DNA from 3 places in the Nonomuraea sp. NPDC050790 genome. Region 3 is predicted to be linked to each of the others. Evidence: riboswitches for the same ligand, from Rfam matches in the RefSeq annotation. Region 3 holds a riboswitch; each other region holds the start of a gene.
The links. Region 3 has a riboswitch for cyclic di-AMP ahead of ACIBEJ_RS36145 (coiled-coil domain-containing protein). Riboswitches for the same ligand answer to the same signal wherever they lie in the genome.
Positions count from the first base shown of each region.

Region 1: another riboswitch for cyclic di-AMP. It lies ahead of ACIBEJ_RS45645 (hypothetical protein); the one in region 3 lies ahead of ACIBEJ_RS36145 (coiled-coil domain-containing protein).
Region 2: another riboswitch for cyclic di-AMP. It lies ahead of ACIBEJ_RS30060 (CHAP domain-containing protein); the one in region 3 lies ahead of ACIBEJ_RS36145 (coiled-coil domain-containing protein).

Region 1 covers NZ_JBITGF010000013.1:51,233-58,625, forward strand. Annotated here, with positions in the region: gene ACIBEJ_RS45640 (alpha/beta fold hydrolase) at 1-431, opposite strand, end outside; gene ACIBEJ_RS45645 (hypothetical protein) at 472-1,275, opposite strand; cyclic di-AMP (ydaO/yuaA leader) riboswitch at 1,461-1,599, opposite strand; gene ACIBEJ_RS45650 (DUF5302 domain-containing protein) at 1,765-1,965, opposite strand; gene ACIBEJ_RS45655 (aldo/keto reductase) at 2,037-2,891, opposite strand; gene ACIBEJ_RS45660 (class I SAM-dependent methyltransferase family protein) at 2,876-3,664, opposite strand; gene ACIBEJ_RS45665 (lysophospholipid acyltransferase family protein) at 3,661-4,242, opposite strand; gene ACIBEJ_RS45670 (phosphatidate cytidylyltransferase) at 4,239-5,021, opposite strand; gene ACIBEJ_RS45675 (CDP-alcohol phosphatidyltransferase family protein) at 5,068-5,640, opposite strand; gene ACIBEJ_RS45680 (rod shape-determining protein) at 5,813-6,808, shown strand; gene ACIBEJ_RS45685 (BTAD domain-containing putative transcriptional regulator) at 6,818-7,393, shown strand, end outside.
Region 2 covers NZ_JBITGF010000006.1:138,697-146,089, forward strand. Annotated here, with positions in the region: gene ACIBEJ_RS30050 (dynamin family protein) at 1-1,210, opposite strand, end outside; gene ACIBEJ_RS30055 (endonuclease/exonuclease/phosphatase family protein) at 1,280-2,206, opposite strand; cyclic di-AMP (ydaO/yuaA leader) riboswitch at 2,365-2,512, shown strand; gene ACIBEJ_RS30060 (CHAP domain-containing protein) at 2,567-3,298, shown strand; gene kdpF (K(+)-transporting ATPase subunit F) at 3,682-3,771, shown strand; gene kdpA (potassium-transporting ATPase subunit KdpA) at 3,771-5,417, shown strand; gene kdpB (potassium-transporting ATPase subunit KdpB) at 5,414-7,393, shown strand, end outside.
Region 3 covers NZ_JBITGF010000007.1:633,620-641,012, forward strand. Annotated here, with positions in the region: gene ACIBEJ_RS36140 (hypothetical protein) at 1-871, opposite strand, end outside; gene ACIBEJ_RS36145 (coiled-coil domain-containing protein) at 937-1,890, opposite strand; cyclic di-AMP (ydaO/yuaA leader) riboswitch at 1,897-2,034, opposite strand; gene galT (galactose-1-phosphate uridylyltransferase) at 2,101-3,162, opposite strand; gene ACIBEJ_RS36155 (DeoR/GlpR family DNA-binding transcription regulator) at 3,159-3,938, opposite strand; gene ACIBEJ_RS36160 (50S ribosomal protein bL37) at 4,073-4,150, shown strand; gene ACIBEJ_RS36165 (dihydrolipoyl dehydrogenase family protein) at 4,154-5,431, opposite strand; gene ACIBEJ_RS36170 (TrpB-like pyridoxal phosphate-dependent enzyme) at 5,463-6,767, opposite strand; gene ACIBEJ_RS36175 (LLM class flavin-dependent oxidoreductase) at 6,786-7,393, opposite strand, start outside.

The sequences.
Region 1 (7,393 bases), on a different contig from region 3:
GTGGGCGGCGCGACCTGCGGACCCGGCGTGGACATGATCGAGGTCAGCGTCCGCACCCGCGCCGGGTGGTCGAGCGCGAGCTGCTGGGCGATCATCCCGCCCATCGACGCGCCGACGACGTGCGCCGCGGGCCAGCCGAGCGCGTCGAGCAGCCCGGCCGCGTCCCGCGCCATGTCCGCCAGCAGGTACGGCGAAGCGGGCGACCCGAATTCCGGAACGCCCGCCTCGTGCAGGTGTGTGGACTCACCGGCGTCGCGGTTGTCGAACCTGACGACGTGGTGGCCCTGCTCGGCGAGGAGCTCGCAGAACTCCTCGTCCCAGTGGATGAGCTGGGCGCCGAGCCCCATGATGAGCAGCAGCGGCCGTGCGTCCGGCGAGCCGAAGCTGTCGTAGACGATCTCGATGCCGTTGACGGCCGCGCGTTCGCTCATGAGGAACAGAATCACATTCTGTTCCTCATGAGTAAAGAGGTCAGCGCTCGAACGCCTTGCGGATGCGGCCGCGGGCCAGGAACAGGCCGCCGCCCAGGAAGGCCAGGCCGCTGACGAGGGCGAGGCCGCCCACGCCGTTGGACTCGGTCTCGCGGTTGGTGACCGCCGCGGCCAGCTCGGCCTGCGGCGCCTTCTCCTCGCGAGCCTTCTCCGGCGCCTTCTCCGCGACCTGCGCGGGCGCGGCGGGCTTGTCCTCTTCCTTCTTCTCGATCTTCTTCTCCGCGGTCACGACCGGGGGCTTGGCCGGGTTGGCGTCCTTGCGGGACCAGGCGCCGGTGGAGAAGGCGACGGGGTGGTTCTTCTTGCCCACGCCCGGGCCCCACTTGGTGATGACGTAGTCGATCTTGATGTGGCCCTGGCCGCCGACGCCGTCGACGGTCAGCGAGCTGGAGTTGAACTTGCCGCCGGTCAGCGAGGCGAAGGTCTTGGCGTCGAGGTCGAGCATGATGCCGCGGTTCGACGGTACGCCCGGGCCGCGGTCACCGACGAAGAACGGCTCCTTCTTGCCCTTGTAGATGACGTAGCCCTCGGTGAGCAGGGGCCAGCTCGGGCTGGCGGCCAGGCCCTTCTGCATGGGCTTGCCGGAGGCGGGAAGGCCGGTGTCGCCGTTGCGACCGGAGGCGTCGTCCCAGTAGTACGAAGCGGTGGTGGAGCCCTTGAGCAGGGGCTTCTTTTCGGAGAAGTCGTCCGCGTGTGCGGTTGCGCCGGTGCCGAGGGTGACCGCGCCGATGACGGCGGCGGAGGCGAGCATGGTGAAAGAACGCATGCCAAAGCGGGAAGACATGAAGAAGAGAAGTCCTTTGTGCGGGGACAGGGGAAAACGCGCTCGTCAAAGCGGCGTAGCCGGGCACAAAGCCGAACGGACGCTACGCGCTGGCGCGAAGTGGAGCTTGGGGAAGGGGGCCGCTCAGTAGGCGGCGGGTGAAACTACGCGGAATGGGGGCTCATCGCGGTGGTGCATGAAAAGATCAGTCCTCTCCATCTCGCCTACCGGGTTAGCTGACGGGTTCGGGCGTGGAGATGCCCTACCGACGCGGACGTCGGATTCACCCCAAAGGAACATTGGTTCCCCGGTTCCCGCGGGTACGGGATTCGGCGCCAGCCGGAGGCCTCTTCCTGCTGAAGGGCCAGGTCGCCGGGCTGGTATAGCTATGGACTGTAAGTGCCAAACACGTCAAAAGCAAAACAATCGCCATGAAACGGGCGAAGATCTACCTAAGAAGGTCAAGAAAAAGGGGGGTACGGCAATGCCGTACCCCCTCGGAACGTCGGCTCAGCCGCCGCTCTTGCGCCGGAACGAACGCTTGCTGGCAGCAGGGCCGTGCGCGCCGTGGATCTTCGACTGATCCGTGCCCCTGCCACCCGCACCCGAGTCGGTGTGCTGGTTGCGCTTACGCTCCAGGGCCTCCCGGAACTTGCGCTTCATCTCGTCCTCGGGAGTTTCGCTGACTTCCGGCTCCGGTGATTCCGCCATGAGGACCTCCTGGTGTTGGGGACCACAACAGCTTCGCACGACGGCCGACCTGACGCGAAACCGGGCACCGCTCAGCCCAGGCGGGCCAGCTCCTCCTCGGTGAGTTCGAGGTCGGCCGCGGCCAGGGAGTCGAGGATCGTCGCCGGGCGGCTCGAACCCGGGATCGGGATCATCACCGGGCTCCTGGCCAGCTCCCAGGCCAGGCAGACACGCTGCGGGGAGACCCCGCGCTCGGCCGCGACCTGCCCGAAGGCGGCGTGGCGGCTGCCCAGGCGGCCCACGTGGTTCATGCCGCCGAGCGGCTCCCACGGCAGGAAGGCCACGCCCAGTTCCTCGCAGACGTCCACCTCGGGCTCGCTGCTGCGGAAGCTCGGCGAGTACTGGTTCTGCACGCTCACCAGCCGCCCGCCGAGGATCTCGTTGGCCTGCCTGATCTGGGCCGGGTTCGCGTTGGAGATCCCGGCCATCCTGATCTTCCCGGCCGCCAGCAGGTCCGCGAGCGCGCCGATCGACTCCTCGTACGGCACCGCGGGATCGGGCCGGTGATGCTGGTAGAGCCCGATCGCCTCGACGCCCAGCGCCTTGAGCGAGCGGTCGCAGGCCTGTTTGAGGTACTCGGGCCGGCCGTCCACGGCCCAGCGCCCGCGTGGCCGGGTGTGCCCGCCCTTGGTGGCCACGAGCACCGCGTCCGCGTCGCCGCCCCAGCTCGCCAGCGCCTTGGCGACGATGCGCTCGTTGTGGCCGACCTCGGCCTCGGTCGGCGTGTAGGCGTCGGCCGTGTCGATCAGCGTGATCCCGGCGTCCAGGGCCGCGTGGACGGTCCTGATCGACTGCTCCTCGTCGGGCATGTGGCCCTCCACCGACATCGGCATGGCGCCGAGCCCGATGGCACTGACACTCATCTGACCGATCAGTCGTGTCTGCATGCGTCCATGGTCATACATTCCGGCGCCTGAGTCGCCGTCGTGACCGTGAACAGGCCGATCTTCTCCCTCCTGCTGACGACGTCGGCGTAGCCGGCCTCGACGGCCCAGGCGTGCAGGCGCTCGGCGGGGCGGCACTTCATCACCCACAGCCGCCCGTCGCGGTTGGGCAGCACGTTGGCGATGAACTCCAGTTGCGGGTGGCGGGTCTGCGTGGTGAAGATCAGCACGCCGTCGGGCGCGAGCAGGTCGCGGAGCCTGGCCAGCGACTTCCTGATCGTCTCGTCGTCCAGGATCAGCTCGTACAGCCCGCTGACCACGATGATGTCGGCCGGCCGGTCCAGGGGCTCCGGGTCGAAGGCGTCGCCCCGCTCGTAGCGGACGTTCGAGAGGCCGCGCTCCCCCGCCAGTTCCCTGCCCAGCCGCAGGCCGGCCTCGGCCAGGTCGCGGCAGACGACCTCGACCTCGGGCTGCTCCCTGGCGACGTCCTGGAGGTAGCGGCCGGGTCCCGCGGCCACGTCGAGGATGAGCGCGCGGCCCGCCCGCGCCGAGACCTCGTCCCTGATGACCTCCTTGAGCAGGTCGCGGCGGGCGCGGATGGCCCGCCAGCCGATCGAGTTCAGGTAGATCCGGTCGAGGGGCCAGCCGTGGGCCTTGTTGACGTAGACGTAGTCGAGCATGGTGCCGCTGTCGAAGCCGTGGCGGTAGCCGATGCGGATGCCGCGGCTGGTACGGCCGGCGGTGCGCATCAGGAGCCGCATGAGTGCCCACTTCATGAAATTTCACCCTTCGGGAGTTGTTGGGAGCGCAGGAGGTGGTGCGCCGTCTCCAGGTCGGGGACGGGCGGCAGGAAACGGACGGTCACGGGGGCGCGGCTCAGGCGGCCGTGCACCGGCAGGACCCGGCCCGTCCCCTCCAGCAGGACCGGGACGATCGGGACACCGGCCGCCTCGGCCAGCCGCGCCGCCCCGCGGTGGAAGTCGCCGACGCGGCCGTCGCGCGAGCGGGTGCCCTCCGGGTAGACGACCAGGACACGGCCTTGTCTCAGCAGGTGTACGGCTGCCGCCAGGTCACGGGAACCGCCGCCGCCGCGCCGTACCGGGAAGCCGGAGACCAGCGTCCGGCAGACCAGCGCCCGCGCGCGGCCGGCGAACCAGTAGTCGGCCGCCGCCGCCACGGACGGGCGCAGCCGCGCGGGCAGCGCGGCCAGCAGGGCGGCGGTGTCGGCGTGGGAGCAGTGGTTGGCGACCACGACGCACGGGCCGCCGGGCGGCGGACCCTCCACGGCCAGGCCGCCGCTGCAGGCGAAGGCGGCCCGCCACAGCCGCCGCCGCATCACGGCCCCGAGGCTCACGGCAGCACCACCACTACGGCGAGGGCCACGAGCAGGGAGTCCACGCGGTCGAGCAGGCCGCCGAAGCCGGGCAGCCAGGTTCCGGCGTCCTTGACCTTCGCGCCGCGCTTGAGCATCGACTCCAGCAGGTCGCCGAGCGGCGCTCCGGCGGCCACGGCCAGGGCGGTGACCGGGGTGAACTCGCCCAGCAGGAGCAGGACCGTCAGACCGCCCGCCGCGCCGCCGGCCACGCCGCCCCAGGTCTTGGCGGGCGACAGCGGCGACAGCGCCGGGCCGCCCAGGAGCCTGCCGCCGCACCACGCGCAGACGTCGGCGAGTGCGACGGCCAGCACGAGGGCGAAGGCGGTGGCCGGGGCGAGCGTGGCCAGGGCGCTCAGCGGGGCGATCCAGAGCAGCCCGAAGACGGAGTACGCGGCCCGCCTGCCGCCGTCCTCGGCGTCACCTTGGAGCACCGGGGTGAGGGCGAGCGCCAGGAGCACCGGGGCGGCGGTCAGCGGTGTGGGCAGGAAGGGCAGCACGGCGGCGGCGCCGGCGAGGATCAGCGTCTCGGGTGCCCGCAGCCGCACCAGCCGGGCGTACTCGGCGGCGCACACGAGTCCGAGCGCCCCGGCCAGCGCCGCCGCGCCCATCGGGCCGACGAGCAGGGCCAGCGTCACCACCGGCGCGGCCACGGCCCAGGTCAGCCAGCGCTGGATCAGCTCGCGGCGATGCGAGACCCAGACGGCCACGCCGCTGGCACCGAGCGCACCGGCCAGGAAGGGTGCGGTTTCGAGGATCACGCCGACTCCTTTCCGAGGCTCGGTCGTTGCGGGGTGGGTTCGGGAGTCATGCCAGTTCCCTTCCGAGGCGCGCCAGCCGTACCAGGGCGGTGATCGCGGAACCGGCGGCGAGCAGGGCGAGCCACCAAGCCCAGCCCGTGAGGGCGAAGGCCACCAGCAGCACGCAGCGCTCGGTCTTGCCCACGGGGCCGCCCTGCGCGCGCCGCGCCCCCGCGGCGGCACCGGCCAGGGCGACCCACGACGGGAGGGTTGCGGCGAGCGCCGCGGTCGCGACCAGCGCGGGCGGGGCCAGGACGAGGCAGCCCGCCAGCACGGCGAGCTCAGCCAGGCGGTCGCCCAGCTCGTTGACGACGGCGCCGAACCGGGTCGTGCGCCCGCTCTCGCGGGCGACCCCGCCGTCGAGGTTGGCGCAGGCGAGGCGGGCGGCGAGGAGCAGCGCGACGGCGAGCGCGGCGAGCGGGCCGGGAGGGACGATCGCCAGTACGGCTCCCGCCGCCCCCGCGAAGGCGACCCCGGCGGCGGTGATGGCCGAGGGGGACACCTCGCGGGCGACCAGGAGGGCGCGTACGCCACCCAGCCGGGCGGCGTACCAGGGCTTGAGTGCGTAGAGGCCGTTCATGTGTCCAGGGTCTGACCTGCGGACGTCCCGACACATGGGGCTTTGAGCGCATATGAGGTGAGTAGCCCTACTCAACCCGGCAAAGGATCGAACGTTCTTGAGGTTGTGGTGAAACTTCGCCGGATATGAGGCTCAACATGACCCGCCGACCGATTGGTGCGATATGAACCCCATGCGCATTCTGGGCCAGGATCTGGCGCTGGACCTCGGAGCCGCCAGCACCCAGATCTATGCCAGGAAGCGCGGCATCGTCATCAACGAACCCTCGCTCGTCGTCCGCTGCTCCACCACCGGCAAGGTGATCGGCTACGGCGCCGACGCCCCGCCCAAGCCAGGCCCCGAGCCGGTCGCGATCCGGCCCGTCGTCGGCGGCGTCCCCGCCGACGTGGACCTCACCACGCGCATGATCAGGCACTTCCTCAGGAAGGTGCACGGCCATCCGTTCTCCAGGCCGCGCATGGTCATCGCGCTGCCCGCCGACAGCACGGGGTTCGCCGGGAACGCCCTGCGCGACCTGGCCTTCCAGGCCGAGGCCAGGCGCGTCTACCTCGTCCACCACGGCCTGGCCGCCGCGCTGGGCGCCGGGCTGCCGGTCAGGGAGGCGGCCGGGAACATGATCATCGACATCGGCTGCGACACCACCAGGATCGCCGTCGTCTCGTGCGCCAGCGTCGTGCACGCGGCGACCGTCCAGTCCGGCGGCGCCGCCGTCAACCGGGCCATCGTCGCCCAGGTCAAGCGCGACCACGGCCTCGACATCACCGAGCAGTCCGCGGAGGTGGCCAAGCGCGGCATCGGCTCGGCCTGGCGGCCGGTGAACAGGACGGCGAGCGTACGCGGGTTCGACCGCGACGGCAGGGCCGCGATCGTGGCGATCTCCGCCGGGCAGGTGTACGAGGCCACCCGGCAGACCGTCACCATGATCGTACGGGCCGCCCGTGAGGTCATCGAGCGCTGCTCCCCCGACCTGGCCGCCGACGTGGCCGACCGGGGCGCGGTGCTGACCGGCGGCGGCGCGCTCATGCGCGGCCTCGCCCGGCGGCTGCGGCTCGAGCTCGAGGTGCCGGTCCAGCGCGCCGAGCGCCCGGTCGAGACGGTCGCGCTCGGCCTCGGCCGCTGCGTGGACGACATCGGCCGCATCAGCAGGGACACGCTGATGCAGCCATAGGCTCGGAGCATGGACGACACGCTGCACCTCGGCCTGCTCGGCCCGGTCCGCGCCCGGCGCGGGACGGCCGAGCTCGACCTGGGCTCGCCCAAGCAGCGGCTGCTGCTGGCGGCCCTGGTCCTGGCCGACGGCCGCGCGCTCGGCCGTGACCAGCTCATCGACGTGCTGTGGGCGGAGGACCCGCCGGAAACCGCCCGCAACGTCCTGCGCACCTACGCCTCCCGGCTGCGCGCCGTGCTCGGCCGCGAGGCGCTGGTGTCGGCCGGATCGGGGTACCGGCTCGCACCGGTTCAGACGGATCTGGCGGAGTTCGACCGGCTGGTGGAGGCCGGCCGCCCGGCCGAGGCGCTGGCGTTGTGGCGCGGCGAGGCGCTGGCCGGCCTGCCCGGCCCCTACGCCTCGGCCCAGCGGGACGCGCTGGAGCAGCGACGGCTGGCGGTGCTGGAACGTCGGCTGGCCGCCGACCTGGAGGCCGGGCTGGAGGTGACCGGCGAGCTGAGTGCGCTGGTGGCGGCGCATCCGCTGCGGGAGAGCGTGCGCGGCCTGCTGATGCGCGCCCTGTACCGAGGCGGGCGGCAGTCGGAG
Region 2 (7,393 bases), on a different contig from region 3:
CCGCCCGCACCGAGATCATGGCCTGGTCCAGCTTGATCAGACCGGCCCGGTTGCCGAAGTGCCCGCTGATCAGCCGGCGCAGCCCGCCCACGCCGCTCTCCTCGACCAGGTGCTCGGCGAGCGCGCCGGGGTCGAGGCCGTCGCGCAGCGCCGCGCACGCCAGATGCACGCCCCACGCGCCGAGCAGCTCGACAAGCTCTCTCCGGTACGCCGGCCGTAGCGGACCGGCGGCGTCCTGGAACTCGCGCAGGTCGCTCAGCTCGTCGGCCAGCTCGGCGGGGGAGACCGAGGCCAGCTCGCGCAGCCAGGCCAGATGGCGTTCCTCCAGCGCCTGCGCCCCGGCGGCGACCTTGGCCGCGACCGGGACGACCAGGTAGAACAGGCGGCTCAGGTCGGTGGACCCCCGGTAGACGTCGATGACCTGCTCGGCGCCGTCACGCAGCGGATGGAAGGCCAGCGGGTCGCCGAACGCCGGCGGCCAGCTCTGGTCGCACCTGCTGAGCACGCCGAACGCCTTGAACGGCGTCAGCATGCCGGCTCGGTCGCCGAGGAAGGCGGAGACCGCGGCGACGTCGGGGCCGCTGACGTCCCGGCTGAACAGGTAGAGGACGGCGTCGGCCTGGTCGAGCTCGTCGATGCTCTCCTGGTGGAGCGTCTGGGGGTCGCGGCCCAGCAGCTCCAGCACGGCGGGGTCCTTGACGCCCATCGTGGCCAGGGTGTTGGCGGAGTCCTGGCCGTAGACGCTGCCCAGGCCGGGGGTGTCGACGAGGTGGAAGTCGCGCAGGAACGGGTTGGGCAGGCCGTACTCGACCTTGCGCACGCGCCCGAGGTCGGCGAGGTGGGCCTCGTCGCGGACGGTCCAGCGCGCGAACTGCGCCGGGGCGACCCGGCGCGCGGGGCCGTCGCGGAAGTGCACGGTCAGCGTCGGCCGGGCGGCGTGGACCAGCTCGTTCACGTTGAACGTCAGCTCCTCGCGGCCGGTCACCGCCACGTCCGCGCCGAGCAGCGCGTTGACCAGCGTGGACTTGCCACGCTTGATCTGGCCCGCCACGGCCAGCCGCATGGGCTCGGCGAGCCGGGCCGCGGCGGCGCGCAGGGCGCCGGCCAGCGGGGCGAGTTCGGGGGTCTCGTCGGCCTGGGCCGCGCACTCGCGCAGCATCGTGTCCGCTCGCGCGAGCGCGGGGACGAGCAGATGTTCGGGGGGCATCATCAGGCGCATGTTTAGCGACCGAGCGTGACTCCGTCCACCTCTTGTGTGAAAGGACACGCGAAACCCGCTTTACGGCTGTCCGATACTGAGGTCCGCGAAGACGGCCCGGTGGTCCGTCCCCGGCACGTCGGAGATCTCCACCCGCCGCACCCCGATGGAACGGTCGACGAGGATGTGGTCGATCGTGATGAGCGGCGGGATCGCGCGACCGTGCGGCCACGTCGGGACCAGTCCCTTGCCCACCTGCGCGGCGGCGTCCACGTAGCCGCGGCCGAGCAGGTCGCGGAAGGCGCGGTGGTCCAGGCTGGCGTTGAAGTCGCCGGCGAGGATCCGCCCCGGCGCGGCGGGCGGCAGCGCCGCCATTGCAACGTTCCACTCCGCGTAGAGACGGGGCAACGGCGGGTTCGGGTGCACCGCCACGACCTCCACCGGCCCGGACGGCAGCGCGAGCCTGGCCGCCGGCATGTTGTGCCCGACCGGGGTGAACAGCCCCTCGACCTTGGTCAGCGGGTGGCGCGCGTAGATGCCGCTGCCGGACGGCCCGTCCGCCTCCTCCAGCACGCTGTACGGCAGAAGCCGCCCCAGCCCAGCCGCCTCCAGCGCGGCCACCTGCCGGGGCCGGAGCTCCAGCGCGGTGAACACGTCCACGTCGAACCGCTTGACCAGGTCGATGACCGCCGTGACGTCGGCCCGCCCGAACAGGTTCACGGTCAGCACCCGCAGCGCGGTCCCACCGGCGGGAGCCGGATCGGGAACGACCCTGGGCACGATCACGGCGACCATCGCGGCGGCCGAGACCAGCGCCACCAGAGCGGCGGCACGGTTGCGGAAGAACAGGATCGCCGCGGCGAGCACCGCCAGCACCGCGCCGAGCGGCGTCAGCGTCAGCAACTGGGTGACCGGCCAGCCGATCTCCAGTCCGGTGACACGAGCCAGAGCCCAGGCCGCCAGGAGTACCGCCACCACCCACGACCCCAGGCGTCGCTTCGTCTTCACCAGCCCCGCCCGTCACAGCTTCGAGATTGCCTGAACTTTAAACCGTCCGGAGCCCGAAAGTGTAGTCCCTTGAAGCGTCCTTATCCGGACATTCTTTACCATTACACAATTGCGGTAAGGGGTTGACCGCAACTAGGGTCCTCCTTTATCGGTCGATGACCGACCGACCGCCGAGTCTCCTGGCCGTGCACGCCGGGGGAGCCGGGGACCCACTCGTGTTTCCCGGGGTGAATCCGCTGCTCGCAGCGGTAGGGCACTCCTTCGCCCGAACCCGTCAGCTAACCCGGTAGGCGGCAGAGGAGATCAAGGAGCACGCGTGCGAAACCGCGTTGTCGCCATGCCCGGAAACGGCCGGCGCCCATGAACGCCGACCTCGAGAACGGGATCCAGAAACTGATCGAGGTGCTCGACGCCGAGATCGGCTACACAGAGAAAGGCTCCGGATACACCAAGTTCGGAGAGTGGTACCAGAAGAACGTCGACGGCAGCTACGACTTCTCGAACGCGGCGTGGTGCGACATGTTCCTCGCCTGGGGCGCGGACAAGGCCGGCCTCACCGAGGTGTACGGGCAGTTCGCCTACACCCCCGACCACGCCGCCTGGTTCCGCGACCAGGGGGCGTGGGGGACCAGGCCGGAACCCGGCGCGCTGGTCTTCTACGACTGGTCGGGCGGGAAGAGCCTCGACGGCATCGACCACATCGGCATCGTCACGAAGGTGGACGGCGCCCGCATCACCACCATCGAGGGCAACGTCGACGCCCGCTTCGCCAAGCGGAAGGAGCGCGACCAGAGCAAGGTCGTCGGCTACGGCTACCCCGCCAAGACCGAGGCCGCCGCCGCGTCACGCCAAAACCCCGACACCCCCAACCCGGACACAACCCCTCAATCCCCCGGCCCAGAACAGCCGTCCGACCAGGCTCCTGGGCACCTGGGGCCGAACCTCGCGGCGTCGTCGTCCTCGGCCAAGTTCCTCGCCGCCCCGGCCGCCGAACCGGGCGCGGAGGCGGCGATGGCCGCTCCGCTCCTGCTCGCGGCCCTGGCCATAGCCCTGGTCGCCGGTATGAAGCGGCGCACCCGGCCCGCGTCCTGAGCCGGCGCGCGCCCCTGATCGAGGGACGGGGGCGCGCGCCCGGGGCCGTGGGAAGCGGCCAGCGGGCGTCGTGGCGGCGAGCACCACGTCCGGCGTGAGGAGCGCCGGACGATCGGGCGGTGCTGGGGGCGGCGGGGGGTGGGGGCGGTGGCCTGCCGTAACGGATGGTCTCGGGCGCGCCGCGTCGGGAGGGCGTCAAAAGGTGATGGGCGCGCGTATGGAAGCCGTCAAGAACGGCAAAAGCCCCCAAATCACCCGCTTTGCTTACGGAAGCAAGCAACTTTCCGGAGCTGAGGAGTGGGGATGGCCGACGTCATCTTCGTCGTCCTGACGATCGCGTTGTTCGTGATCCTCGGGCTAGTGGTGAAGGCGGTGGAGCGCCTGTGAGCGCGATCAATGCCACCGGCCTGGTCGTGGCCGTCGGTCTGGTGATCTTCATGGTCGCGGCCCTGCTTTTCCCGGAGCGGTTCTAGTGGGCTGGATCTTCATCGCCTCCCTCGTCCTCGCGCTCGTCCTCACGCACAAGCCGCTGGGCGACTACATGCACCGCGTGTACACGAGCGCCAGGCACAACGTCGTGGAGCGCCTCATCTACCGCCTGCTCGGCGTCCAGGCCGACGCCGAGCAGCGCTGGGCCGTCTACGCGCGCGGCGTCCTGGCCTTCTCGGTCGTCTCCCTCCTCTTCCTGTACGGCCTGCAGCGCCTCCAGGACAAGCTCTTCCTGAGCCTGGGCTTCGCCCCCGTCCCCGACCACGTCGCCTGGAACACCGCCGTCAGCTTCGTCACCAACACGAACTGGCAGGCGTACTCCGGCGAGTCGACGATGGGCCACCTGGTCCAGATGTCCGGCCTGGCCGTGCAGAACTTCGTCTCGGCCGCGGTCGGCATGGCCGTCGCGATCACGCTGGTACGCGGCTTCGCCCGCAGGGGCACCGACACCCTCGGCAACTTCTGGGTGGACCTGGTGCGCGGCACCGTCCGCATCCTGCTGCCGATCGCCTTCGTCGGCGCGCTGATCCTGGTGGCGGGCGGCCTGGTGCAGAACTTCGCCGGACCGCACGAGATCGCCGGCCTGACCGGCCCCACGAACATGACCGGCGGCCCCGTGGCCAGCCAGGAGGTCATCAAGGAGCTCGGCACCAACGGCGGCGGGTTCTACAACACCAACTCGGCGCACCCGTTCGAGAACGCCACCTCCTGGACCAACTGGTTCGAGATCTTCCTCATCCTGCTGATTCCGTTCGCGCTCCCGCGCACCTTCGGCAAGATGGTCGGCCAGGTCCGCCAGGGCTACGCGATCGTCGCCGTCATGGGCGTCATCGCGCTGGTCAGCATCACGCTGACCAACGTCTTCGAACTGGCCGGCAACGCCACCGTCCCCCAGGCGATCGGCGCGGCGCTGGAGGGCAAGGACGTCAGGTTCGGCGTGGCCAACTCCGCCACGTTCGGCGCGGCCACCACGCTGACCAGCACCGGCGCCGTGAACTCCTTCCACGACTCCTACACGCCGTTCGGCGGCATGATGCTGCTGTTCAACATGATGCTCGGCGAGGTCGCCCCCGGCGGCGTCGGCGCCGGCCTCTACGGCATGCTCATCCTCGCCGTGATCACCGTCTTCGTGGCGGGCCTCATGGTGGGCCGCACGCCCGAGTACCTCGGCAAGAAGATCGGCGCCCGCGAGATGAAGCTGGCCTCGATGTACTTCCTGGTCACCCCGATTTTGGTCCTGACCGGCACCGCGCTGGCCATGGGCAACGAGGCGGGCCTGGCGGCGATGCTGAACGGCGGGCCGCACGGCTTCTCCGAGATCCTCTACGCCTTCACCAGCGCCTCGAACAACAACGGCTCGGCCTTCGGCGGCGTCACCGTCAACACCCCGTGGTACGACGTGGCGCTCGGCCTGTGCATGCTGCTGGGCCGCTTCCTGCCGATCATCTTCGTGCTCGCCCTGGCCGGTTCGCTGGCCCGGCAGACCCCGGTCCCGGACACCGCGGGCACGTTGCCGACGCACCGCCCGCAGTTCGTCGGCATGGTCGTCGGCGTGACGATCATCCTCGTCGCCCTGACCTTCCTCCCGGCGCTCGCGCTGGGGCCGCTCGCAGAAGGACTCCTGTCATGACGACCCAGACGGTCGAGACCCCCAAGAGCACCGGCCGGGTCGGTGGCGGCCTGCTCGATCCCCGGCAGATGGTGCGGTCGCTGCCGGACGCGGTCAGAAAGCTGAACCCGGCCACGCTGTGGCGCAACCCGGTGATGCTGATCGTGGAGATCGGCGCGGTGTTCACCACGGTCCTGGCGGTCGTGCGGCCCTCGTTCTTCGCCTGGGCGACCGTGGTGTGGCTCTGGCTGACGGTGCTGTTCGCCAACCTGGCCGAGGCGGTCGCGGAGGGCCGCGGCAAGGCCCAGGCGGCCACGCTGCGCAAGGCCAAGACCGACACGGTGGCGCGCAGGCAGTCCGGCGAGACGGTTCCCGCCACGCAGCTCCAGCAGGGCGACGTCGTGGTCGTCGAGGCCGGGGAGATCATCCCGGGCGACGGCGACGTCATCGAGGGCATCGCCTCGGTGGACGAGTCGGCCATCACCGGCGAGTCCGCCCCGGTCATCCGCGAGTCGGGCGGCGACCGCTCGGCGGTCACCGGCGGCACCAAGGTGCTGTCCGACCGAATCGTCGTCCGGATCACCCAGAAGCCGGGCGAGAGCTTCATCGACCGGATGATCGCCCTGGTCGAGGGCGCCAACCGGCAGAAGACGCCCAACGAGATCGCGCTGAACATCCTGCTGGCCGCGCTCACGGTCATCTTCCTGGTCGCCACCGTCACCATGCAGCCGATGGCGATCTGGGCCAAGGGCCAGAACCCCGGCATCCCGGACTCCCTGGCCCTCACCGCCGACGGCGTCAGCGGGATCGTCCTGGTCTCACTGCTGGTCTGCCTCATCCCGACCACGATCGGCGCGCTGCTGTCGGCGATCGGCATCGCCGGCATGGACCGCCTGGTCCAGCGCAACGTGCTGGCCATGTCCGGCCGCGCCGTCGAGGCCGCCGGCGACGTGTCCACGCTGCTGCTGGACAAGACCGGCACGATCACGCTGGGCAACCGCCAGGCGTCGGAGTTCGTCCCGGTCGCCGGCGTCACCGAGCAGGAGCTCGCCGAGGCGGCCCAGCTCTCCAGCCTCGCCGACGAGACGCCCGAGGGCCGCTCCGTCGTGGTCTTCGCCAAGGAGAGGTACGGCCTGCGCGAACGCGACGTGCACAACGCCTCCTGGGTGCCCTTCACCGCCCAGACCCGCATGTCCGGCGTCGATCTGGCACCGGATCCGGGTGCGCCCGACTCTGAGCGCAGGGAGATCCGCAAGGGCGCGGCCACCGCGGTCATGAAGTGGGTACGCGACGGCGGCGGCCACCCGACCGACGAGGTCGGCCACATCGTGGACGGCATCTCGGCCAGCGGCGGCACCCCGCTCGTCGTGGCCGAGAAGGGCCGTGTGCTGGGCGTCATCCACCTCAAGGACGTCGTCAAGGCGGGCATGCGCGAGCGCTTCGACGAGATGCGCCGCATGGGCATCCGCACCGTCATGATCACCGGCGACAACCCGCTGACCGCCAAGGCGATCGCGGACGAGGCCGGCGTGGACGACTTCCTGGCCGAGGCGACGCCCGAGGACAAGCTGGCGCTGATCAAGCAGGAGCAGGCGGGCGGCCGGCTGGTCGCGATGACCGGCGACGGCACCAACGACGCCCCCGCGCTCGCCCAGTCGGACGTCGGCGTGGCCATGAACACCGGCACCAGCGCCGCCAAAGAAGCCGGCAACATGGTCGACCTCGACTCCAACCCGACCAAGCTCATCGAGATCGTCGAGATCGGCAAGCAGCTGCTCATCACCCGAGGGGCGCTGACCACGTTCTCGATCGCCAACGACATCGCCAAGTACTTCGCGATCATCCCGGCGATGTTCGCGGCGGTCTACCCGGGCCTGGACACGCTGAACATCATGCGGCTGGCCAGCCCGCAGTCGGCGATCCTGTCCGCGGTCATCTTCAACGCGATCATCATCGTCGCGCTGATCCCGCTGGCCCTGCGCGGCGTCCGCTACCGG
Region 3 (7,393 bases):
CGCCGGGGGCGTCGACCTCGTAGACGTAGGGGCGCGGGAAGGCGTTGTCGATGTCCGTGCGCGTGCTGGTGCCGACGAAGGCGGACGGGCGGCCTTTGAGCACGTAGTCGGACAGGTTGGTCATTGACGGGTCGCGCGGGCGCAGGCCCTGCTCGAAGATCTCCTCGGGGGCCCGGTCCTCGGCGCGGTAGACCGGCGGGCGGTCGCGCCGCCAGATCGGGTAGGGCGTGATGCTCCTGACGTCCACGCTCCTGTCGGCCGCCGACTCCAGGTGGTTGCCGGGGCCTCGTACGGGCGTCGGCGGTCGGCCGCCGGGCGGGATCGCCCCGGAGCCCGTCTTGGGCGGCGGCTTGCGCAGCAGCGCCGACGCGCGTCCGAACAGGCGCAGCGCGCTGCGTTCCAGCAGGTCGGTCATCCGCTGGATGATCTCGCGCGCGGTCGTCCTGGCGCCGCCGACGGCGGGACCCACGGCGGCCAGCGAGGCGCCGCCCGTGGGACCGGAGAGCGCGACCAGCCGTGAGACGTGCAGCGCCAGCCGTATGATCAGGACGATCAGCGCCACCTTCATGGCGAGCACGATCAACGCGGACAGTCGCAGCGCGCCGCCGATGAGTAGCGCGGCGGTGACCGCGTCTCCGGAGCGATCCGAGGTGTCGCGCCACTCGCCGTCGAACGCCCTGACCCCTTCGCCGTCGTTCCCGGCCGTGGTCCTGGCGGCGTGCGCGGCCGCGGTGGAGGAGACGCGCGCCGCCGTCATCGCGAAGGCGATCCACCGGGTCCCTGCCTCGTACAGGCGGTCCTCGTCGGCTAGCGGCCAGGAGACCACGAGGTTGAGCAGCATGGCCAGCCCCGGCGGTGGCTGCAGCGCCACGTTGCCTCCTTGCCCGGTGATCACGTCCGACGCGCCACCCTACTGGGGCGGTGCGGTGGGCGCACTCAGTGCATGGAGATGTGGGGGTGGTCGAAATGGTTCTCGGTGACGCTGCCGCGGTCGCTCATCGCCCGCCAGCCCGAGCCCATGTTGATGCGCTGCTTCCAGATCACGTACTTCACGCCGAAGCGGTCCTTGTTCTTGATCGCCCAGGCCGCGATCTGGTCGCCGAGGGCCTGGTTGGCGGCCGTGGGCATGGAGCCGCCGGTGCTCATCATGAAGTCGCAGGCGCGGCCCAGCGGGTGCTCGCCGCCGCCGCCCGAGCGGTAGCAGCCGACCTCGAAGGGCAGGTTGAAGGTCTTCTTGATCTCGTCGCGGATGATCCGCATGCGGGAGGTGATGTTGTCGGAGCCGGAGGGCAGCTCGGGGGCCCAGGAGCCGTTGTTGCGCTTGCCGGTGCCGTACGGCATGAGGTCCTGGAGCTTGTCCTTGATGTCCTTGATGACGCCCTCGGCGGCCACGCGTTCCTTGGCGACGGTCTCGGCCTGCCCGGCGATCTGGGTGGTGAGCGAGGCGGCCTCGTCGGCGGCCTTCTTCTTCTGGTCGCGGGCGGCGGCGACGCCCGCGATGACCGCCTGCTCCTCGTCGGTGAGCTGCTCCAGTACGGCCGCGCCCGGCGCGTCCGGCGTGTACAGGAAGGGGGGCAGTGAGGTGCCGGTGCCCTGGTAGCGGAGCTGGGCGATCTCGGCCACCCGCCGCTCGGCGTCCACCAGCGCCTGCTCGGCGGCGGCCAGGCGGTCCTGGGCGGCCTTCTCGGCGTCCTTCGCCTTGGCGAGGGCCACGCGCTTGCCGTTGTAACTCTCGATGAGCGTGTCGACCTTGGTGTTGAGCTTCTTCAGCTCGGCCCGCAACTGCTTCTCGCTCGGCTTGGGCGCGGCCTGCGCGGTCGCCGGGGTGAGCGCCACAGCTGCGGCGGTGATCAGACCGATGGCCAAAGTCGCGGGGGACGCAACCGCCACGTGGGGCATTCCTCTCCATCTGCCGGCCGGGTTAGCTGACGGGTTCGGGCTGGGAGATGCCCTACCACCGAAGTGGATTCACCCCAGGTGAGGGTGGGTCCCCGGCTCCCGGGCAACACGCCCGGGATTAGGCGGCAACGGCTGTGACAACCGGTGCGTGAGGGATATTAGTAGTAAATCCCTGGTAACGCGACTTCAAGTGGAAACCAATTAGTGATCTACCTGTGATCGAAGGAGCCGCGCGGCCTCCTCGGGCAGCACGTCGTTGATGAAGGCCCCCATCGCCGACTCCGAACCCGCCAGGTACTTGAGCTTGCCGGGCGCGCGCCTGATCGAGAACAGCTCCAGGTGGAGATGTCCCAGCTCACGAAGGTGCCGCACCGGCGCCTGATGCCACGCCGAGATGTACGGCATGGCCACCCCGAAGATCCCGTCCAGCGCCCGCAGCACCGAGGTGTAGAGCGGCGCGAACGCCGCCCGCTCGGCCGAGGTCAGCGCCGCGAGGTCCGGCACCTGCCGGTGCGGGTAGAGATGCACCTCGTACGGCCAGCGCGCCGCGGCCGGCACGAAGGCGGTCCACAGGTCGTTGGCGGCCACGACCCGCTCCCCGGCCCGCTCGGCGGCCAGCACGTCCGCGAACAGCCCCGGCCGCCGTTGCGCCGCCGCGAGCTGCTGCCTGGTCCGCGGCGTCACGTACGGATAGGCGTAGATCTGCCCGTGCGGGTGGGTCAGCGTGATCCCGATCTCCTCGCCCCGGTTCTCGAACACGAAGACCTGCTCGACGCCCTCGATCGCGGACAGCTCGGCGGTGCGGTCCGCCCACGCCTCCATGACCAGCTCGACCTGCGCGTCGCTCAGCCGGGAGAACGAGGAGGAGTGGTCCGAGGTAAAGCACACCACCTCACACCGCCCCGCACCCGGCCGCACCTCACTCAAGCCCCCCACGTCCCGATAAGTCCCAAAATTTCCGCTGAAAGAGGGGAACCTGTTCTCGAACACCACCACGTCATAGTCGTGTGCCGGGATCTCCGAGGCCCGCGTGCCGGTCGACGGGCACAACGGGCACTCGTCGGCAGGCGGCATGAACGTCCGCGTCTGCCGGTGCCCCGCGATCGCGATCCACTCCTCGGTCAGCGGGTCGTAGCGCAGCTCGGAGGCGACCGGCCGGGGGTCGAGCGGCCGCCGGTCCACCGCGCTCCTGTCGGCGTCGTCGCGCCGGTCGAAGTAGATCAGCTCTCGCCCGTCGGCCAGGTGGGTGATGGTGCGCTTCACTGCGTGCCCTCCGCGATGATCAGTTCTCCGACGCGCTCCGCCAGCTCGGCCCGCGCCTCGGCGGGCAGCCCCTGGTCGGTGATGACAACGTCGGCCTCGTTCAGGTCGGCGATCGTGCTGATGCCGACGGTGTTCCACTTGGTGTGGTCGGCGGGCACGACGAGGCGGTGCGCGGCGGCCACCAGCTCCCTGTCGGTCTCCGACTCCAGCAGGTTCGGCGTGGTGAAGCCGGCCCGCACGCTCATGCCGTGCACGCCCAGGAACAGCGTGTCCACGTGCAGCCGGCGGATGGCGGCGACCGCGACGGGGCCGACCAGCGCGTCGGAGGGCGTGCGCACGCCGCCGGTCAGCACGACCGTGCGGTCGGCGCGCGGGGCGCGGTGGAAGACGTCCGCCACCGGGACCGAGTTCGTGATGACGGTGAGGTCGGCGACCGAGACCAGGTGATGGGCCAGCGCCCACGTGGTGGTGCCCGCCGACAGGGCGACCGCGGTGCCCGGCCCGACCAGTGCGGCCGCGCGGCGCGCGATCGCCTCCTTCTCCTGCTGCTGGCGGGCGGACTTGGCGGTGAAGCCCGGCTCCTCGGTGGATCCGGGTCCGAGCGCGGTCGCGCCGCCGTGCACCTTCTCCAGCAGGCCGCGCTCGGCCAGCGACTCGAGGTCGCGCCTGACCGTCATGTCGGAGACGCCGAGCTCGCGCACGAGGTCGGCCACGCGGACGCCGCCGCTGGCCCGGACCCGTTCGAGGATCGTCTGCTGCCGCTGCTGCGCGAGCACGCGCCCTCCTTCCAACAAGTTCAAACAGATTATGACATGAACATGTTGAAGAATGTGAGGACGCTTGCCGGGGGCCCTGGTCTGGGATACGCATGCCGTACCGCTCAAAGACCCCGCTCAAGGGAGGACGACGGATGGCAAGGCGCGCCCGCAAGTCCAGAGCACGCAAGAAGAAGAAGGCCAACCACGGCAAGCGCCCCGCAGCGCGCTGACGGTCACCCGGCCGCGGTGAGCTCCTTCACGGCGGCCGAAACCGCCCGGTGGAACGTCGGGTAGGCGTAGATCATCTCGTCCAGCCTGGTGAGCGGCACGCGCGCGTGGACGGCCAGCGTGAGCAGCCCCAGCACCTCGCCGCCGGGCGGGGCCGCGACCGTCGCCCCGACCAGGACGCCGTCGGCGGCCACCAGCTTGACCAGCCCCTCCGCCTGGGCGATGTAGCCGCGGGTGCCCAGGTCGCCGACGGCGGTGCGCACGTCCAGGCCCTGGTCGCGGGCCTGCGCCTCGGTCAGGCCCACCGAGCCGATCTCGGGGTCGGTGAAGGTCACCCGGGGCACGGCGTGGTACTCGGCCTCGTGGACCGCTTCGCCGAGGATCTCCTTGACCACGATGTTCGCGTGGTACATCGACATGTGCGTGAACGCGCCCTTGCCGACCGCGTCGCCGATCGCCCAGACGCCCTCGGCCGCGCGCATCCGCGCGTCCACGGGGATCGCCCTGGCGCTCTCGTCGAGGCCGATCGCGCCGACGCCCAGCGCCTTCAGATCCACCCTGCGGCCCGTCGCCACCAGCAGCCGCTGCGCCCGCGCCCCGGCGACGTCGAAGAGCCCGCCGTCATGGTCGACGCGCGCCACCTTGGCCGAGGTACGCACGTCGATGCCCTGATCGGTGAAGACCTTCTCCAGCACCGCGCTCGCCTCCGGCTCCTCCAGGGCGATCAGCCGGTCGGCCGCCTCGACCACGGTCACCGCCGCGCCGAACGTCCTGAACATCTGGGCCAGCTCCACCCCGATCGCGCCGCCCCCGAGCACGATGATCGACTCGGGCAGCTCGGCGTTCTCGATCGCCTGGTGGTTCGTCCAGTACGGCGTGTCCGCCAGCCCCTCGATCGGCGGCACCGAGGGCTGCGAGCCGGTCGCGATCACGATGCCGCGCGCGGCCCGCAGCACCTGGTCGCCGACGGTCACCTCGCCGGGACCCGTGATCCGCCCGTGCCCCCTGACCAGGTGGCCGCCCTTGCCGGTGAACCGGTCGGCGGCCACCTTGTCGTCCCAGTCGTCGGTGGCCTCGCGCACCCGGCGCACCAGCGCCTGCCAGTCACGCGAGGACTCCGCCTCGTGAATCATGATCTTCGAGGGGATGCAGCCCCAGTACGGGCACTCACCGCCCACCAGGCTCGACTCGACGGCGGCCACGCGCAGCCCCGCCTCCGCCAGCCGGCCGGCCACGTCCTCGCCGCCCGGCCCCATCCCCATCACGATCACATCGACGTCCATGCCCTGTACATAACCAGCCGCGAGCCGGACTTCACCCGGAATGCGGCAAATTTGCCAGCGACTGCTCGATCCGCTCCTGGGGCAGCGCGAAGTCCTCCAGCTCGCCGGCCAGGTAGCGGTCGTAGGCACCGAGGTCGAAGTGGCCGTGTCCGCACAGCGCGGTCAGCAGCACCTTCTCCTCGCCGCTCTCCTTGCACCGCAGCGCCTCGGCGATCGTCTCGGCCAGCGCGTGCGTCGGCTCGGGCGCCGGCACGATCCCCTCCGTACGCGCGAAGCGCACCCCGGCCTCGAAACACTCGCTCTGCGACCGGGTGACCGCCTCGAACATGCCCAGCTCGTACATGTGCGACAGCAGCGGCGACATGCCGTGGTAGCGCAGCCCGCCGGCGTGGATCGGGTCCGGCACGAAGTCGTGGCCGAGCGTGTGCATCTTCAGCAGCGGCGTGAACCCGGCCGTGTCGCCGAAGTCGTAGGCGTAGCGGCCGCGGGTGAACGACGGGCACGCCTCCGGCTCCACCGCGCGGAAGACCGTACCCGGGCTCTCGCGCATGAACGGGAAGGCCAGCCCGGCGAAGTTGGAGCCGCCGCCGGTGCACCCGATGACCACGTCCGGCATCTCCGGCAGCTGCTTGAGCGCCTCCTCGCCGATGACCGTCTGGTGCAGCAGCACGTGGTTGAGCACCGAGCCCAGCGCGTACCGGGTGTCGTCGGCCGCCCCCGCCACCTCGACGGCCTCGCTGATCGCGATGCCCAGGCTGCCGGTGGAATCCGGGTGCTCGGCCAGGATCTTGCTGCCCGCGCTCGTCACCGGAGACGGGCTGGCGTGGACGGCGGCGCCGTACACCCGCATGAGAGAGCGGCGGTAGGGCTTCTGGTCGTAGGAGGCGCGCACCATCCAGATCTCGCACTCCAGCCCGAACTGCGCGCACGCGAACGCCAGCGCCGAGCCCCACTGCCCGGCCCCCGTCTCGGTCGTGAGCCTGCGCACGCCCTCGCGCTTGTTGTAGAACGCCTGCGGGACGGCGGTGTTGGGCTTGTGCGAGCCGGCCGGGGAGACGCCCTCGTACTTGTAGTAGATGCGCGCGGGCGTGCCCAGCGACTTCTCCAGCCGATGCGCCCGGATCAGCGGTGTGGGCCGCCACAGCCGGTAGACGTCGAGGACCTCCTGCGGGATCGCGAGGAACCGCTCCCCGCTGACCTCCTGGCCGATCAGCTCCATCGGGAACAACGGCGCCAGATCATCGGGACCGACCGGCTGACCCGTGCCCGGGTGCAGCGGCGGGGGAGGGGGCGTGGTGAGGTCGGGGACGATGTTGTACCAGTGGCTGGGAGTCATCACCCCAGTCTGCGGCGGTCAGGTCTGGCGTTCCAGTGCCACCTGCTCGCGGACCGCGGGCGCCACCTGCTCGGCGAAGCGGGTCAGTTGCTCGCGCTGGTCGCCCTCCGCCCAGAAGACGAAGGCGTCGATGCCGTAGCCGACCGCCAGGTCCGTCAGCTCCTCCACCCACTGGTCGGCCGGGCCGCGCAGGAAGCCCTCCGCCGCGCCGTCGGTGATCGTGCCCCCGGCGTTGTACACCCGCCTGATGTCGGAGGGCTCGCGTCCGGCCGCCCGCGCCGCCTCGTCGATGCGCGCGCTCAGCTCGGGCAGCCGCTGCGGCGTCGCCCAGCTCGACGACGGCACCCAGCCGTCGGCCAGCCGTCCGGTCAGCGCGAGCGCCTTCGGCCCGACCGCGCCGACCCAGATGCCGATGTCGTGCGCGGGCACAGGGCCGGTCTGCGCGCCGCGCAGGTGGTAGTGCTCACCCTCGAAGCGCTGGTTGCGCTCGCCGCTCCACACCGCCCTGATCACCGCGATCGCCTCCTCCAGCGCGCCGAGCGCCTCCTTGGGGGTACGGCGCGGCCCGCCGTACGCCTCGATCGCGTCCCAGAACCCGCCGGCCCCCAGCCCGAGCTCCACCCGGC